4 regions of the Bacillus sp. Marseille-Q1617 genome follow, and region 3 is predicted to be linked to each of the others. Evidence: riboswitches for the same ligand, from Rfam matches in the RefSeq annotation. Region 3 holds a riboswitch; each other region holds the start of a gene.

Region 1 (4,265 bases), 390 kb from region 3:
CAGGCTTTTTCCCTTCGAAGCCGATTGCACCGTAGGCAAAATCATGGACGACACAGATATCATTTTGTTTCGCGAATGATACTGTATCTTCGAAAAATGAACGGGAGGCAACCGCTCCTGTAGGGTTATTGGGATAGTTCAAAAACATGAGCTTTGCTTTTTCAATGTCCTCTCTTGCAATCCTCTCATAATCCGGGAGAAAATGATTCTCTTCTTTCAACGGCATCGTTACCATCCGTGCTTCCGCAAGGGATACCCCTGACAAATAATCCGGATACCCCGGATCCGGAACCAATACTGTCTCACCGGGGTCCAACAGGCATTGGGGTATCTCCACCAGCCCTGCCTTCCCTCCGAACAGGACTGCAACTTCTTCATGAGGATCGATGTCCACACCATATTCCCGTTCATAAAAAACAGATATGGCTTCCCTGCAGGAATCCAAACCCCGAAAAGGGGAATATTTATGATTTCCTGGTGATTTTGATGCTTTCACCAGCGCTTCCACGATATGCGGGGGTGTAGGCTGATCGGGGTTCCCCTGCCCCAAGTTAATCACATCAAATCCTTCTTTCAGCACTTTCTGGACTTTTGCTGTCAATGATGCAAAAAATTGCTGCGGCAGCGAGTCAATGCGTTCTGCTTTTTTAAAGGTTGTCATCTTTTCACCTTCTACACTTTTTTGAAAATTATTTACTTTCAAATTCTAGTCACAAATGATATAACGTAAAGTAATGATTGTAAAGTATAATCTTATTCAGACTTAAAAAAGAGGTGTTACTTTGTCAACGAAAATTGGACTAGCGCAAATGGATATTACATTTGGTGCTCCTACCGAAAATAAGAAAAGAGTTCATCAATGGGTAAAAGAAGCGAGTGAAGCAGGCTGTAATATCGTCGTATTTCCTGAATTGTGGACGACCGGTTATGATTTAACCAGAATCGGGGAAATCGCCGATGAAGATGCTCATGACATTTCTGCCTTTCTTTCGGAGCTTTCTTCTCGCTACAACATTCATATTGTCGGAGGATCGATTGCGAGCAAAACAAAAGAGGGTATTTCGAATACCCTTCTCGTATCTGACTGTGACGGGAAAATAATCAAACAGTATAATAAACTCCATCTCTTTAAATTGATGGATGAACATCACTACCTGCTGCCCGGTAAAGAAGATGGCTCATTCACATTGATGGATACTCAGATGGCCGGTATGATCTGCTATGATATCCGTTTCCCGGAATGGTTCCGGAAACATGTCATCGATGGTGCGAAAGTGGTGTTCGTGGTTGCTCAGTGGCCTGCAGAAAGAATCACTCATTGGAAGACCCTTTTATTGGCAAGGGCCATTGAAAATCAGTGTTTCGTCATTGCCTGTAATCGTTCAGGCAGCGACCCCAAGAATGAGTTTGGGGGGAACTCGCTGATCATAAGCCCATGGGGGGAGATCATAGCGGAAGGAACCCTTTACGAAGAATTGCTTACCGCAGAAATCGATTTGAATGAAGTCGAAGAAGTCAGGAAAAAAATACCTATTTTTCAAGATCGACGTCCAGATTTCTATTAATTTTATATTTTTCTAAAAATTCATTGACTCACTATTTCTAAAAATGGTACTATTCAAATCAAACAGCATGCAGCTGATATTCACAAAATTAAATATTCTCTTATCAAGAGCTGGCTGAGGGATTTGGCCCTGCGAAGCCCAGCAACCGACCGTAATACCGTTGAGAAACGGGGCGCACTATGCGCCGGATGATTCACTCCATAAGGCACGGTGCTAATTCCAACAGAAAGAACACCTTTCTGAGAGATAAGAGGCGAATAAGATCCAATCTTTAAGCCTCTTTCCGTCAATGAAAGAGGCTTTTCTTATTATACTTATGAAAAGCCTCCAAAATTCAATATTTTAGGAGGAACCATTATGTCAACCATTCCTGTCTCGAGCTATCAATCTTTAAATGAACAAACCGCATTGGATTTAGCAATCAGTTTAAACTTTTTTGAAAAAGGAGCGGAATTGACCTGCCGTGAAATTGGGGATGGAAATTTAAATCTGGTTTTTCAAATAAGTGAAAAAGGAAAGAAAGGAATTATCATTAAGCAGGCATTGCCCTATGCAAAAGTGGTTGGTGAGAGCTGGCCATTAACGGTCGATCGTGCCAGAATCGAAGCAAATGCATTGAAACTGCAGCAAACATATGCCGGTGAATTTGTCCCCGAGGTATTCTATAGTGATGATAAACTTGCTGTTACCATAATGGAGGATCTAAGTTCCCTTGGAATTGTCCGTTCAGGACTGATAAAAGGAGACACCTATCCACTTTTATCTGAACATATCGGAACATTCCTGGCAAATACTCTTTATCATACTTCTGACTATGCCCTGCATCCTTTTAAGAAAAAAGAATATGTCAAAACCTTTTCCAACCCTGAACTCTGCAAGATTACGGAGGATCTTGTTTTGACCGATCCATTTTTCAACAGTGAAACGAATGATTATGAAGAAGAACTGCTCCCTCTGCTCAAAGATTTGTGGAATGATTTCAGTCTGAAACTTGAAGTGGCGAAGCTGAAGAAATGCTTTATTACAGAGAGTGAGGCGCTATTGCATGGCGACCTGCATACTGGAAGTATTTTTGCTGATGAATTTCAAACCAAGGTGATTGATCCTGAATTTGCTTTTTATGGTCCTATCGGCTTCGATATCGGTCAATTTATTGCAAACCTGACATTCCAGGTAATAGCAAGGGAGGACGATAAAGGAAAAGATGAAATCATCCGGCATATCACCAATACATGGAACGTATTCTCAGAAACGTTTTCGAATCATTGGCAGGAAAGCGGAGATGCGTACACTAAGGTTGATGGCTACTTGGATTATGTACTGGATAAAGCCTTTAAAGACAGTATAGGATTCAGTGGATGTGAGCTTATCAGGAGAACTGTCGGTCTTGCACATGTTGCAGATCTGGATTCCATTTCAGATAAAGAAAAGAGGCTGCGGGCTAAAAGAAGCTGTCTTTCTTTAGGGAGAGAATTGATTTTAAAAAGACGAACGTACTCAACAATTGAAGAATTCACAGAATTCATTCGAAGTCATACATCTTAAGGAGCCAATCATGACACGCACAACACCCACAATCCCGACGTCATTACAGTTTCGGGATGATCATTTAGAAATATTAAACCAGCAAAAGCTTCCACATAAAATCGAGTACCTACAACTTTATACTTTAAATGAGTTTTATGACGCTATCGTCACGTTGAAGGTAAGGGGCGCGCCTGCAATCGGAATTACGGCCGCTTATGGAATAGCATTATCTATGAATCATTTTGATACAGACTGTCTGTCTGATTTCATGGTTAGATTTAAAGCGGATAAAGCATATTTATTTTCCTCCCGACCCACTGCAGTAAACTTGGGATGGGCATTGGATTCATTGGAAAATGCAATTCAACGGGCACAGTCTGTGAATGAAGCAAAAACCATCCTTCTGCACTCCGCGATTCAACTTCATACTGAAGATGAAGTGACGTGCAGGCGAATCGGAGAATATGGTCTTCAATTACTAAATGAAAAGACAACCATCATGACGATTTGCAATGCAGGATCTATTGCAACCAGCAAATATGGAACAGCATTGGCACCATTTCATTTAGGAAGTGAAAAAGGGAAAACGTTCCATGTCTATGCCTGTGAAACACGCCCGGTATTTCAGGGCTCACGTTTGACAACTTGGGAATTGCAGCAGTCAGGTGTAAACGTAACACTTATTGCAGATAGCATGGCCGCTCATACGTTAAAAGAGAAAAATGTAGAAGCCGTTATAGTTGGGGCAGACAGGATAGCTGCAAATGGGGATACAGCAAATAAAATCGGGACATCCATGCTCGCCATCTTGTGTAAGCACTATGATATCCCTTTTTACGTGGCAGCTCCTTCTTCTACTTTTGATATTACCCTTCCTTCAGGGAACGCTATTCCCATTGAAGAGCGCGCGCCTGAAGAACTTACTGAACTTAATGGTTACAGGATTTCACCTCAGGAAACAGTTGTATACAACCCTGCTTTTGATGTAACATCACATGAATTAATAACTGGAATCATTACTGAGAAGGGAATCCTGTATCCTTCATATAAGGAAAGCATTAGACATTCCATCTGCCATACCTAAAAGAAAACCTACCCTCACCGTAACGGGTTCTGTTTTAAGGTATAAACTATAAAAATCATTGGAAAAAGGGTTTTAAGGAATTCGTGTTC
Region 2 (4,265 bases), on a different contig from region 3:
TTAGATGCATACTCCTCAAGGTATATAATGAGTATGTGATTGATTTTCTTGAAGAAACTATTCATTGAGAGAAGATGAAGGAGGAGTATTGGATGTTTCATTACACAAAAGAAGTTTCGTTGAGTGTGAAAGAAGCGGCGGAGAAGGTGGAAGCTGCGCTGAAAGAGGAGAGCTTCGGCGTTCTTTGGAATCTCGATCTTGCCGGAAAGCTTGAGGAAAAAGGCCTCGATTTCAATGAGGAAGTCGTGATCCTTGAAGTGTGCAATCCTCATGAGGCAAAGAAAGTGCTCGAACAAAGCATGCTTGTCAGCTACTTCCTGCCGTGTAAAGTCACCGTTTATACTGAAAACGGCACGACTAAGGTCGGCATGGCGAAGCCAAGCAAGTTGATTGAGCTGGTGGATAATGATGAACTTAAAAATATCGCGCTGGACATTGAAGATCGATTGATCGCTTGTATGGACCGGGTATAGGATTGGATGGAAGAGCACCTGCTGCGTTGGCGGCGGGTGTTTTTTGTTTGGGAAGGTGTAAAATGACAGCGAAAGACATAAAAATGGTTGTTTTAGCAGCCGATTCTGTTAACTTCTTTCGGGATGAATCAAATTCAAGGAGAAAACACCTCGATGCACCCTAAAAAAATTTGCTCGGTACAGGGATTCAAGCCACTTTTCATACTTTACGTGCCAATTTAAAAATATACGTGCAAGATTTCTGAAACACATGCAACATTTTAAAATACAAACCAAATTCCTAAAAATACGTTCCACTTGTCGAAAAATCTTTACACCGCTGTAACCTCAGCTCAAAAATTCCAGCCTCCTATACCACCAGTCTCTTCATCTCTATCAAAAAAACCTAACCGTGCTGCAACTCCAGCCAAGCACCCCTAATCCCCTAATAACTCAATGCACTTCAAAAAAACAATCCGGCCCCCGAAACATTTTCCTTCCTCGCAATCTTCTGAATATGATACACTCTTCTAAATACTATCGATTACAAGAGGAAGGATGACATACATGAAATTCACAACGAAAGTCGTACATAGCCAGTTAAAAGGTACCGAGGAAATCCGCAGCAAAACGACGCCAATCTATCAGACTTCAGCTTTTTCGTTCAAATCACTGGAAGAGCTTGAAGGGTTCTATGAAGGAAAATCGCCTTACCTCTACACAAGGACGGGAAATCCGAATACGGATGAACTTGGACAGATGGTGGCGGCCCTTGAAGGTGCACCGGCCGGGGTGGCGACGTCTTCAGGCTTGTCGGCGATCCTTGCTGCCGTGCTGTCGGTGGTACAAACCGGCGATCATATCGTGGCAGCGGAAGACCTGTACGGGGGCACCTTCCATATGTTGAAGGAAGAACTGAAAGGCTTCGGCATCGAGACAACCTTCGTCGACTTCACCAAACGTGAAGAAATCGAACAGGCCATCACGCCGCAGACAAAGCTGTTGTACAGTGAAACGGTGACCAACCCGTTCATGAGGGTGGAGGACATTCCGCAGCTGGTCGAGCTTGCCGGGAAACACAATCTCAAAACGATCATCGATAACACATTCGCAACACCATACCTGCGCCAGCCTTATCTGGAAGGCGTCGATCTCGTTGCCCACAGTGCCACAAAATATATCGGCGGACACAGCGATATCACCGCAGGCGTCGTGACAGGAAAAGAGGAATTAGTAAGTAAGGCCAGGGAAAAAGTCGTCAACATGGGCTCCAACCTGAGTCCGTTCGAGGCATGGCTGACGGCAAGAGGTGCAAAGACGCTCGCCCTTAGAATGGGCACACAGGCCCATAATTCCCTAGTATTATCTGATAATCTTAGAACGAATCCGCATGTGAAAAACGTGTACTATCCAAATAACCTTTCCGATAAAGGCCACGGTGCCATCGTGACAATCGAGCTCGATCCATCATGTGACATCAGTGCATTTTTCAAATCCCTCGGCTGGATCAAGATCGTGCCGACCCTTGCCGGAGTGGAAACGACCGTCTCTTACCCGCTGGGGACATCACACCGCGCCCTGCCGAAAGAAGCACAGGAAAAACTCGGCATAAACACCCATGTCGTACGCATATCGTTAGGTATCGAAGACTCAGAAGACATCGTAACCCAGTTCAACGCAGCAATCGAAAAATCTATCGAGTAAAGTTTGACTTGCATGAATGATGGGCGAACTTTAACTGTTTCCAGCTGTTGGTTGGAGTGCAAGACGAAGACTCCTGAGGGATAAGCGAAGCAGGGGAGACCCCACAGGAGCAAATCTCCGAGGAGGCTCCCCGCTCGCCCGCGGAAAGCGAAGTCATGCACGGAAAACAACTGCGGTTTAATAGCCCAATCTAAATAAAACAAAAAACAAAATAATAAAAAAAATCAGAAAATACCCTTGACGTTGAATGAATCAGCCTTTATAATTCATCTCAACGCACTACTTAAAAGACAACTAAATCGCTCTTATCCAGAGAGGCGGAGGGACTAGGCCCGATGAAGCCCGGCAACCTTCATGTTCGCAGGAACGATCTGCTACCACATGAAAAGGTGCTAATTCCTGCAGGCAGACTGCCTGAAAGATAAGAGGAGGACCCCTATTAAATTAGACCCTCTTCTTAGGAAGGGGGTTTTTGATTTTTCCTCTTCTTTAAAAATTCCTAGCCCAAGGATGGCTGATTCGGTGAAAAGGCAGCCATCACATCCTGCTGTCACCGAGACCGGCACCATCCATCATCAGCATTCAAACACGTTCACCCACAATGCCAGCGGAAACCCAATAAACCAAAAACCAGGAGGAATTCATTATGACAAAATCATTCGATGTTGAAACGTTACTACTACACGGCGGACAGGAACCGGATCCAACAACAGGTTCACGTGCAGTCCCGATTTACCAGACCACATCTTACGTTTTTGATAACAGTGAGCACGCTGCGAAGTTATTCGGACTTGAAGAAGAGGGGAATATCTACTCCCGTATCATGAACCCGACAGTTGATGTCCTTGAGAAGCGGATCGCCCTGTTGGAAGGCGGAATCGGTGCACTTGGTGTCTCTTCAGGGATGGCCGCGATATCGCTGTCCATCCTGAATATCGCGGGAGCAGGCGATGAAATCGTCGCAGCGACGAATCTTTATGGAGGCACATACAATCTATTCTCCACGACGCTTCCAAAGTACGGCATCAAAGTTCACTTCGTCGATCCGTCCGATCCGGAGAACTTCCGCAATGCGATCACACCGAAGACGAAGGCTGTTTTTGCCGAAACGATTGGAAATCCGAGTCTTCACGTGCTGGACATTGAAGCGGTCGCGAAAGTCGCTCATGACAATGAAATCCCACTCATCATCGATAATACATTTGCCACTCCATACTTATGCAAACCGATCGAATGGGGCGCGGACATCGTCATCCATTCAGCCACCAAGTGGATCGGCGGTCACGGTACAGCGATCGGGGGAATCGTCGTCGACGGCGGTAAGTTCGACTGGAATAATAAAAAATTCCCGGGCTTTGTCGATGAAGACCGCAGCTATAACGGCATCCGATATGCAGTCGATGTCGGTGAAGCAGCCTTCATCACAAAACTCCGGGTGCAGCTGCTGCGTGACTTCGGTGCCTGCTTGAGTCCGCAAAATGCGTTCCTTCTTTTGCAGGGTCTCGAGACACTTCACCTGCGAATCGAAAGGCATACGGAAAATGCATTGAAAATCGCCGAGCACCTCGATCAGCACAGCGGTGTGGCATGGGTATCGTATCCTGGTCTCGCACAGCATCCGTCCCACACACTGGCGCAGAAATACCTGAAAAAAGGTGCCGGCTCGATTGTCGTATTCGGCATCAAAGGCGGCAGGGACGCCGGACGCAAGGTTGTCGATAACATCACCCTTTGGTCACATGTCGCAAACGTCGGGGATGCGAAATCACTCATCATCCATCCGGCTTCGACAACCCATCAGCAATTGAATGAACAGGAATTGCGCACAACCGGGGTAACCGAAGAATTAGTTCGATTATCAGTCGGTCTGGAGTCCAGTAAAGACCTGATCGAAGACCTTGACAGCGCCATCGAAGCGGCATTGGCAGCTTCCCCGGTTTAATCCGGGAAGAGTTTTGTCAAAGAACTCAGCAGTGAGGCCGGTCACACGATAAAAGTACAACACATCAGGCCCCATCTGTAATGATAAAAAGGGGTATGGCGGGCTGAACGAAACCCGCCTGCCCAAAAAACACTTACCAAAAAAGGAGGAGACGGAATGGAGAATCC
Region 3 (4,265 bases):
CCCCTGTTCAAGGTCCTTAATCAATTCATCTGTGTTCTCCAATCCAACTGATAACCTCAGCAGGCCAGATGTGATCCCCCTTCTCACTCTTTCCTTTTCAGGCATGGATGCATGAGACATTTTTGCAGGATATGAAAGGATGGATTCAACTGCACCTAAGCTTACAGCAAATACAGGGATATCTACTTGTTTTGTCAATTTCCTGACTTCTTCTTCACCTTTTAAGCGGAAGGATAAGACAGCACCAGGTCCTTTTGCCTGGCGAACATGGATTTCATGGCCTTTATGATAGCTCAGTCCCGGGTAATATACTTCTTCCACTTCATCCCTCGTTTCAAGGAAGCGGGCGATCTTATAGGCACTTTCGGATGACTGCTTAAGGCGTACATGCAATGTTTTAAGGCCTCTCAGCAATAGCCAGCTGTCTTGAGGTCCCAGTACAGCACCAAATGAATTTTGTAAGAATGATAACTTCTGGGCGATTTTTTCATTTCCGGTCACTGCTATTCCGGCGAGTACATCACTGTGACCTGCCAGAAACTTGGTTGCACTGTGTAAGACCACATCTACTCCAAGTGATAAAGGCTTTTGCAGCAGAGGAGTCATAAACGTATTATCGAGAAAGGTCAGACAGTTATTGGCTTTTGCCAATTTTACGACCCCTTCAATATCTGTAATGTTAAGTAAAGGGTTCGAAGGTGTTTCAATGTAAATCACTTTTGTATTTGGTTTGATTGAACGGGCGACCTCATGAAGATCCCTCATATCCACAAAGGAATACTGAATGCCAAATCGGTTCAATACCTCTGTGATCAATCGATAAGTACCCCCATATACTTCTTCAGAAATGAGGACATGATCCCCATGCGAAAGCATAAGGAAACTCGTAGAAATGGCTGCCATGCCTGAAGAAAAAGCAAACCCTTCTACGCCGCCTTCAAGTTCTGCAATCGTCTCTTCCAATGCTTCCCTGGTTGGATTTCCCGACCTGCTGTAATCATAGGATCCATATTGGTCAAAATCGCTCTGATGAAAAGTGGTTGCGTGATAGAGCGGTGTAGAAACAGCACCTGTATGGGCATCATATCCGTGAGAATGAAGCAGGGAAGTTTGCTGTGAGTACGTTTTTTCACTCATGTATAAGCACCTCTCCTCTTAATTGATTAAAAACATTCTCCAAATCTGAAATGATATCATCTACATTTTCAATACCGACCGAAAATCTCAAGAGACGATTACATATGCCGAGTGTATTCCTTTCACATTCAGGAATATCAGCATGGGTCTGGGTTGCAGGATACGTAATGAAGCTTTCAACACCGCCAAGACTTTCCGCGAATGTAATGATGTCTAATTTCTCAAGAAAAGGACCGACCCATTCCTCCCTAGAAATGCGAAAAGAAAGCATCCCGCCTCTTCCGGTATAAAGGACATCCGTCACGCAGTCATGATTCGTTAAATACTCTGCAACCTCATTTGCATTTTTTTCATGCTGGGCCATCCGCAGGCCTAATGTTTTCATGCCGCGGAGTAACAGCCAGCAATCAAAGGGTGAAAGAACGGCACCGATCGAATTCTGAATGGTATAGAGTTTCTCTCCCAATTCTTTGTTTCTGACGATGACAGCACCGGCAAGTACGTCATTGTGGCCGCCTAGATACTTTGTAGCACTGTGAACGACTATATCAGCACCTTCTGCAATGGGCTTTTGAAGGATTGGTGTGTAAAAGGTGTTATCCACAATCAGTAATATCTCGTTATCCTTAGCGATGGTAGACACCGTTGAAATACTTGTTTCATTCATTAATGGATTGGTTGGCGTTTCAAGGAATATCGCTCTTGTCTTTTCGTTTATTTTTTCAACAATATGATTTTCTTCATGAGTGTCCACGAAATGAAACCTGATACCGTATTGATTTTCATACTGTACAAACAAACGATAGCTTCCGCCATACAAATCCTGGGAAACAATCAATTCATCACCTGACGAAAATAAGCTCAGTACAGCTTGGATGGCTGCCATCCCCGAACTGAAAGCGAAGCCTCTATCCCCCTCTTCCAAAAGAGCCAGTGTATCTTCCAAAATGGTCCTGGTCGGGTTTCCGGTCCGCGTATAATCAAATCCAGTCGATTGACCGATCCCCTTATGCTGATATGCGGTTGATAAGTGAATGGCAGGACTTATTGCTCCTGTCCTCTCATCCGTACGATTTCCTGATTGAACGAGAATGGTATCGATGTGTTTTTTCAATTTCGTCACTCCTTTTCTTATTTAAACGAAAAAGGATATAAAACAAAAAGCCTTCTTATGAAATATAAGAAGGCTTCAGTCGTTCAATCTCCCTCTTATCGTCCAAGTTGAATTCAACTTGCTGGAATTAGCACCATGCCCTTGGCTGGTTGCTGAGGTGTCATAGGGCCAGTCCCTCTACCTCTCTGGATAAGAATCTATTTGGTTTAATTAACTATCATCAATCACTTTATTAAAATAACTTCTTCATAACTTACATCATACTTTATTAAAAGTCAATGAAAATTATGAATACTTTGGCATTTTCAATGGAATGCCAAGAGTTATTTTTAAGCAAAAGGTCGTACAAAATAGCATGCATAAAAAATATATGTTTGAACAACCAATATCAAGTCTATATGTATAGAAATACTTGATTAGGATGTGATAGGAATGAAGGGCGTGACTTTCCAAGGAAAAGAAAAAATGGTGGTCAAAGAAGTTGAAACTCCCGATATTCAAGAAAATACAGACATGATCGTGAGAATCACTGCAAGTGGTATCTGTGGTTCTGACCTTCACCTTTACCACGGCGGAATCGAACCGGAACAAGATTATGTAGTGGGGCATGAGCCAATGGGAATTGTCGAAGAAGTAGGGTCGGAAGTAAAAAGTCTGAAAAAAGGGGACCGTGTCGTCATTCCATTCAATATTGGCTGCGGGGAATGTTTTTTCTGCAAGAACCAGATGGAAAGTCAGTGTGACGATTCCAACCCACATGGAGAAATTGGAGGTCTATTTGGATTTACTGAAATGATGGGAGGCTACCCAGGCGGACAGGCAGAATATCTACGAGTGCCCTATGCGGACTTTACTTCATTTAAAGTACCTGAGACCAGTAACCTTGACGACGAAAGTGTCCTCTTCCTTTCGGATGTCATTCCGACGGCTTATTGGAGCGTTGAAAACAGCGGAGTAAAAGAAGGGGATACGGTCATTGTTCTTGGGAGCGGTCCGATCGGACTGATGGCTCAGAAGTTCGCCAAGTTAAAAGGGGCCGAGCGCGTCATTGCTGTCGATCAGGTTGAGCACCGTCTAAGTCATGCTAAACGTACAAACAGTGCTGAAATCTATAATTTCAAAGAGACCCCGGACATCGGCTCTGTCCTCCACGAATATACCAAAGGGGGTGCTGATGTGGTCATCGACTGTGTAGGAATGGATGGGACCGTCGCTCCTGATGAGACGTTCGGATCTGAATTTGATAATCAATTCGGAACCATCTCCCCTATTAAAACCGCATCGCAGGCAGTAAGGAAATTCGGGACGGTGCAATTGACAGGTGTATATGGCACTGAGGCAAATCGTTTTCCATTAGGGGATTTCTTCAGTAGAAATGTCTCTATCAAAATGGGGCAAGCTCCAGTCATACACCTTATGCCTAAGTTGTATGACATGATAGAAAACAACGAGTTTGATCCAACGGATATCATCACTCATCGTTTACCTCTTGAAGAGGCTGCAAAGGGTTATGATATTTTCGATAAGAAAGAAGACGGAAATATTAAGGTGATTTTAAAACCATAGTGTGTTTGCTGGGAAAGAGGCTGGGACATCTGTGTATGTCCCAGCCTCTTTTAATATTTTCACCTTTAAGAGTGGATGATCCCGATTTTCATTTTGACTTCTTCTAAGAAAGGTCTGGTTTTCTTTCTTGCTTTTTCCGCACCATGCAATAACATTTCATTAAGCTTATCAGGGGATGCCATCAACTCATTATATTTTTCACGCGGTTCTTCTAAATGTACATTCATGACTTTAAAAAGCTCTTTCTTGGCTTCACCCCAGCCGATCCCGGTTAGGAAGCGACTTCTCATTTCTTGTGTTTGAACTTCTGTTGCAAATTCTTTATATAACGAAAAAATGATGGAATCATCCGGATCCTTCGGCGCTTCAGGCGGACTGGAATCTGTCTTGATCTTATTGATCAGTTTTTGGAGCTTTTTCGGTTCTTCGAATAATGGAATGGTATTAT
Region 4 (4,265 bases), 1.8 Mb from region 3:
ACTTTTGTCCGTTATTTAGCTTCCGGACTTTCTTGGCTACCATCAATACCCCGATCGGCCCCCCGCCGATCATCGCCAGGAACAGCCAAAGATTTGATAGTCCCCAATCATGGGACCAGCCCGGGTACCCGAGGAAGGTAGCGGCACTTAAGTACGTGGCGGCAAAGGAAAGCCCCAGGACATAAGGGCCGAGGTTTCCCCCGCCTATGGCAAAATCACTGACACTCTTGGTCTTTTTCATACTGATAAATCCCAGGGCAAACATTGCTGCAAGAAATACGGCAAATCCTATCCATGTATATAATGCGATTTGACTCATTTTCTTCTCCCTTCTTTTACAAGCGTTTTATGAATAAACGGGTGCAAGCTTCTTGGCAGGATGATCTGCAGGCAGGTGTCTCCGGCCTCTGCCAAACATGTTTTCTCTCAGGGTGGATCCTTCATATTCCATCCGGTAAATCCCACGCTTCTGCAGTTCCGGGACCACATGTTCGACAAACTCGGTGAATGTACCCGGTGAATACGTCTGGGCGATATTGAAGCCGTCTGCATCCCCAACAACCGCCCACCTCTCGATTTCATCCGCGATCTGCTCAGGGGTGCCGATGAACTTGACCGTTCCATTGCCCAGGCCGTGATTTTTGATCGCTTCCCGGAGCGTCCACCTTTTGTTCGGATCTTTTCCGTACATATCGAGGTTCCCCTGCATGGCGTCAGTCTCGATGTCCTCGATATATTGATCAGGGTCGAATTGTGAAAAGTCTATCCCAGTGTGACCGGATAAAAGAGAAGCGGTGCCTTCATAGCTGACGTGGTTTGTAAGTTCTTCATATTTGGCATATGCTTCTTCCTCTGTTGAACCTATGATTGGCAGGATCATCGGGAAGATGAGAAGCTCATCCGGGTTTCTTCCCTGCTCTGCCGCCCGTCTGCGGATATCGGATGTATACAGCTTCAATCCGTCCAGTGAATGATTTTTAGTAAATACTGCTTCGGCATGTTTTGCTGCAAAATCCCTCCCTTTTGGAGAGGACCCCGCCTGGAACAATACCGGGGTGCGCTGAGGGGAAGGCTCCACCAGATGAGGGCCCGGCACACTGAAAAACTCTCCTTCATGGTTGATGGAATGAACTCTTTCCGGATTCGCAAACGTATCATTTTCTTTATCATAAACGACCGCCTCGTTCTCCCAGCTGTGCTCCCACAATTTATAAGCGACCTGGAGGAATTCATCGGCTCTGTCATATCGGAGTTCCTTTGGAAGCCTCCCGGAAAGTCCAAGATTAATGGCTTCACTTTCCAAATAGGAGGTCACCACATTCCATGCCACCCTTCCCCCGGTTAAATGGTCAAGCGTCGATAACTGCCGTGCCAGTGAATAAGGCTGGGCATAAGTCGTGGAGATCGTCGGTGCAAACCCAAGATGCTCTGTTACAGCCGCCATGGCCGAGATCGGGATGAGCGGATCATGTGCAGGCAGCTGCACTGCACCCCTGACCGCCGCATCATGACTGTTTTCATAAACGCTGTAGGTACCAAGCACATCAGCGATGAACATCGCATCAAATTTCCCGCGTTCAAGCGTCTTTGCCGTTTCGACCCAATAAGCCAGACTGTTGTGAGAAGTACCTTGATCTTTTTCATGTTTCCATAAGCCGGTCGAATGCGGTGAAGGCGAGTTTTGGATGAAGCCGTTGAGATGAATTTGTTTTTTCATTGGAAAGTCTCCTTTTTCTTAAAAGTGATTTGGCCGTGGCGATGGGTGGATTGATGTGTTTTTTGGGGATGAGGTCAGGTTTGAGTATTCTTATCGTTATACTCGGTTTAGAAACAGCGAGGACTCCTTAACGATTTACTACAACTAAAAAAACCTCTCCCGATGAGGAAGAGGTTCATTTCTATACCATCCTCTCATCTTTCAAGCATCTGCTTGCTGGAATTAGCACCTTGTTACAAGTAACGGTTGCTGCGGGATCACGGGACCAGATTCCTCCCCCGGCTCTAGATAAGGAAATATGCAATTGTGTTGTTTGAATTTTTATCATCATAACGGAGTCGAAATAATCTGTCAAATCAGAATCCAGATTTTTTATCGAGATGAATTGTGTACATGGTCACGAGTTTAAATTTGGAAACGCTTACCTATATTTTCATATCAAAAAGGGAGTTTTTACGTAAAATATTGATGTTCCAGCCTTTAATGGCAGCCAATCAGAGAGATTCTCTTTTACTTTAAAGGAATAATGGACTATATGTGGCGGGGAAACTAGTCATAAATGATCTTTTTTGAGAGTTTTTAATGGGGGGAAGAACCACGGGGACAGGTCCGTTGAATGGGGAGATGAAGGTATCTTTCGTTTTCATTGTATAATCTTCGAGTTTTGCCCGATAATCTTTTAATTTTGACCATAAATCTTTTACTTTTCCGCTTTTATCTTTCGATTTCCCGGATCATTCCGTCACTTGGTGAAATACAGGATTAACCTACCCGCCCGCTACAATAGAAACGAATACACCAAACACAAACAAGTATCATCCCTAACCAATAAAAAAGACCCCCAACCCAAAAGGTTGAGAGTCTCTGTAAGCAATAATTAACGCTTAGAGAATTGTGGTGCACGACGAGCGCCTTTAAGACCGTATTTTTTACGTTCTTTCATACGAGCGTCACGAGTTAACAATCCAGCGCGTTTTAGAGTACCGCGGTACTCAGGATCAGCTTGAAGTAAAGCACGAGCGATACCGTGACGGATCGCACCAGCTTGACCAGCGTAACCTCCACCGTGTACGTTTACTAAAACGTCATAGTTACCAAGAGTTTCAGTTGCAACTAGTGGTTGCTTGATTACTTCTCTTAGTGCTGCGAATGGGATATATACTTCTACTTCACGATCATTGATAACAATGTTACCGTTACCTGGTACTAAACGTACGCGAGCTACTGAGCTCTTACGACGACCAGTTCCGTAATATTGAACTTGAGCCAAGATAATAACCTCCTCTTTTTAATTATCCACGAAGTTCGTAAACTTCTGGTTGTTGTGCTTGGTGTGGATGCTCAGATCCAGAGTATACATGTAGCTTCTTGATCATTTGACGACCTAGAGAACCTTTAGGAAGCATACCTTTGATAGTAAGCTCTAACATTTTCTCTGAGTAGTTTGTACGCATTTCTAATGCAGTACGCTGCTTCAAACCACCAGGGTGGTTACTGTGACGGTAGTAGATCTTATCAGTAAGCTTTTTACCAGTCAATTCGATTTTTGAAGCGTTAAGAATAATTACGTGATCACCAGTGTCAACATGTGGTGTGAAAGTTGGTTTGTGTTTACCGCGTAGAACTGAAGCTACTTCACTAGCCAGACGACCAAGAGTCTTGCCTTCAGCATCTACAACGTACCATTTACGATCGATTTCGTTGGCTTTTGCCATATACGTAGTACGCATGAGTTTACCTCCTATTAAATGAATCCGTAGTATTTATTTTCTAATCACAATAAGATTCCGGGGCTTATCGTGGGGTTAATAACATACCATATGCTATAATATCTTGTTCTATAGTGAATGTCAAGGGAATGTTACACCAGGATTAGTTGTTTTAGATAAAAAATTATTTTCCAGATTGAATCTCTTCATTTTCTTCCCCATACTCCACCTTCCAAAGATACAATCCATGCGGCGGAGCAGTCTTCCCTGCCTGGTTCCTGTCTTTGGCTTCAAGGATGTTTTTCATGTCCTCACTGCGGAGATTCCCCGCACCTACCTCGAGCAGCGTACCTACCAGGATCCTCACCATGTTGTAAAGAAAACCATTTCCGGTAAAAGAAAAAATGATTTCGTCCTCATGCTGCGTGATGGTGATGCTGTGGAGATTCCTTACTTTGTCCGCTACTTCCGTTTTAGCAGAGCAGAAACTTGTAAAGTCATGTTCACCCATTAGATCCTGCGCTGCCTTTTGCATTTCCCCTACCGAAATAGTGAAAGGATAGTGAAGAGCAAAATGACGATAGAAAGGACTTCTCGATTCAGCTGTATAGACTCTGTAACGATATTCCTTCCTCTTAACTGAAAATCTTGCATGAAAGTCATCAGGGACAAATTGTGCCTCTTTGATGGTCACTTCGTCAGGCAGGCGCGTGTTCAGGACGACCGGCCACTTTTCTTCAGGAATGGCCAATGTGGTATCAAAGTGGAATACCTGGCCGTGTGCGTGGACCCCGGCATCCGTTCTCCCTGAAGCAGTGACGCGTAGCCGCTCTCCTTTA

The links. A riboswitch is a leader RNA that binds a small molecule or an ion and turns the genes downstream of it on or off. The one in region 3 is predicted to bind S-adenosylmethionine.
Region 1: linked by a shared signal. The riboswitch ahead of mtnK (S-methyl-5-thioribose kinase) and the one ahead of HWX64_RS09115 (methionine biosynthesis PLP-dependent protein) in region 3 are both predicted to bind S-adenosylmethionine.
Region 2: linked by a shared signal. The riboswitch ahead of HWX64_RS14590 (O-acetylhomoserine aminocarboxypropyltransferase/cysteine synthase family protein) and the one ahead of HWX64_RS09115 (methionine biosynthesis PLP-dependent protein) in region 3 are both predicted to bind S-adenosylmethionine.
Region 4: linked by a shared signal. The riboswitch ahead of HWX64_RS00350 (LLM class flavin-dependent oxidoreductase) and the one ahead of HWX64_RS09115 (methionine biosynthesis PLP-dependent protein) in region 3 are both predicted to bind S-adenosylmethionine.

Annotation. Positions count from the first base shown of each region.
Region 1 covers NZ_CAHJXM010000001.1:1,445,184-1,449,448, reverse strand. The annotation lists gene HWX64_RS07215 (pyridoxal phosphate-dependent aminotransferase) at 1-661, opposite strand, end outside; gene HWX64_RS07210 (carbon-nitrogen family hydrolase) at 783-1,565, shown strand; SAM riboswitch class I at 1,663-1,818, shown strand; gene mtnK (S-methyl-5-thioribose kinase) at 1,923-3,110, shown strand; gene mtnA (S-methyl-5-thioribose-1-phosphate isomerase) at 3,121-4,176, shown strand.
Region 2 covers NZ_CAHJXM010000002.1:635,319-639,583, forward strand. The annotation lists gene HWX64_RS14580 (DUF302 domain-containing protein) at 93-473, shown strand; gene HWX64_RS14585 (PLP-dependent aspartate aminotransferase family protein) at 1,020-2,156, shown strand; SAM riboswitch class I at 2,459-2,584, shown strand; gene HWX64_RS14590 (O-acetylhomoserine aminocarboxypropyltransferase/cysteine synthase family protein) at 2,803-4,098, shown strand; gene HWX64_RS14595 (homoserine O-acetyltransferase) at 4,255-4,265, shown strand, end outside.
Region 3 covers NZ_CAHJXM010000001.1:1,839,387-1,843,651, reverse strand. The annotation lists gene metC (cystathionine beta-lyase) at 1-1,137, opposite strand, end outside; gene HWX64_RS09115 (methionine biosynthesis PLP-dependent protein) at 1,130-2,251, opposite strand; SAM riboswitch class I at 2,344-2,447, opposite strand; gene HWX64_RS09110 (zinc-dependent alcohol dehydrogenase) at 2,684-3,817, shown strand; gene HWX64_RS09105 (tryptophan--tRNA ligase) at 3,883-4,265, opposite strand, start outside.
Region 4 covers NZ_CAHJXM010000001.1:53,714-57,978, reverse strand. The annotation lists gene HWX64_RS00355 (sodium:solute symporter) at 1-319, opposite strand, end outside; gene HWX64_RS00350 (LLM class flavin-dependent oxidoreductase) at 347-1,717, opposite strand; SAM riboswitch class I at 1,909-2,012, opposite strand; gene rpsI (30S ribosomal protein S9) at 2,595-2,987, opposite strand; gene rplM (50S ribosomal protein L13) at 3,010-3,447, opposite strand; gene truA (tRNA pseudouridine(38-40) synthase TruA) at 3,611-4,265, opposite strand, start outside.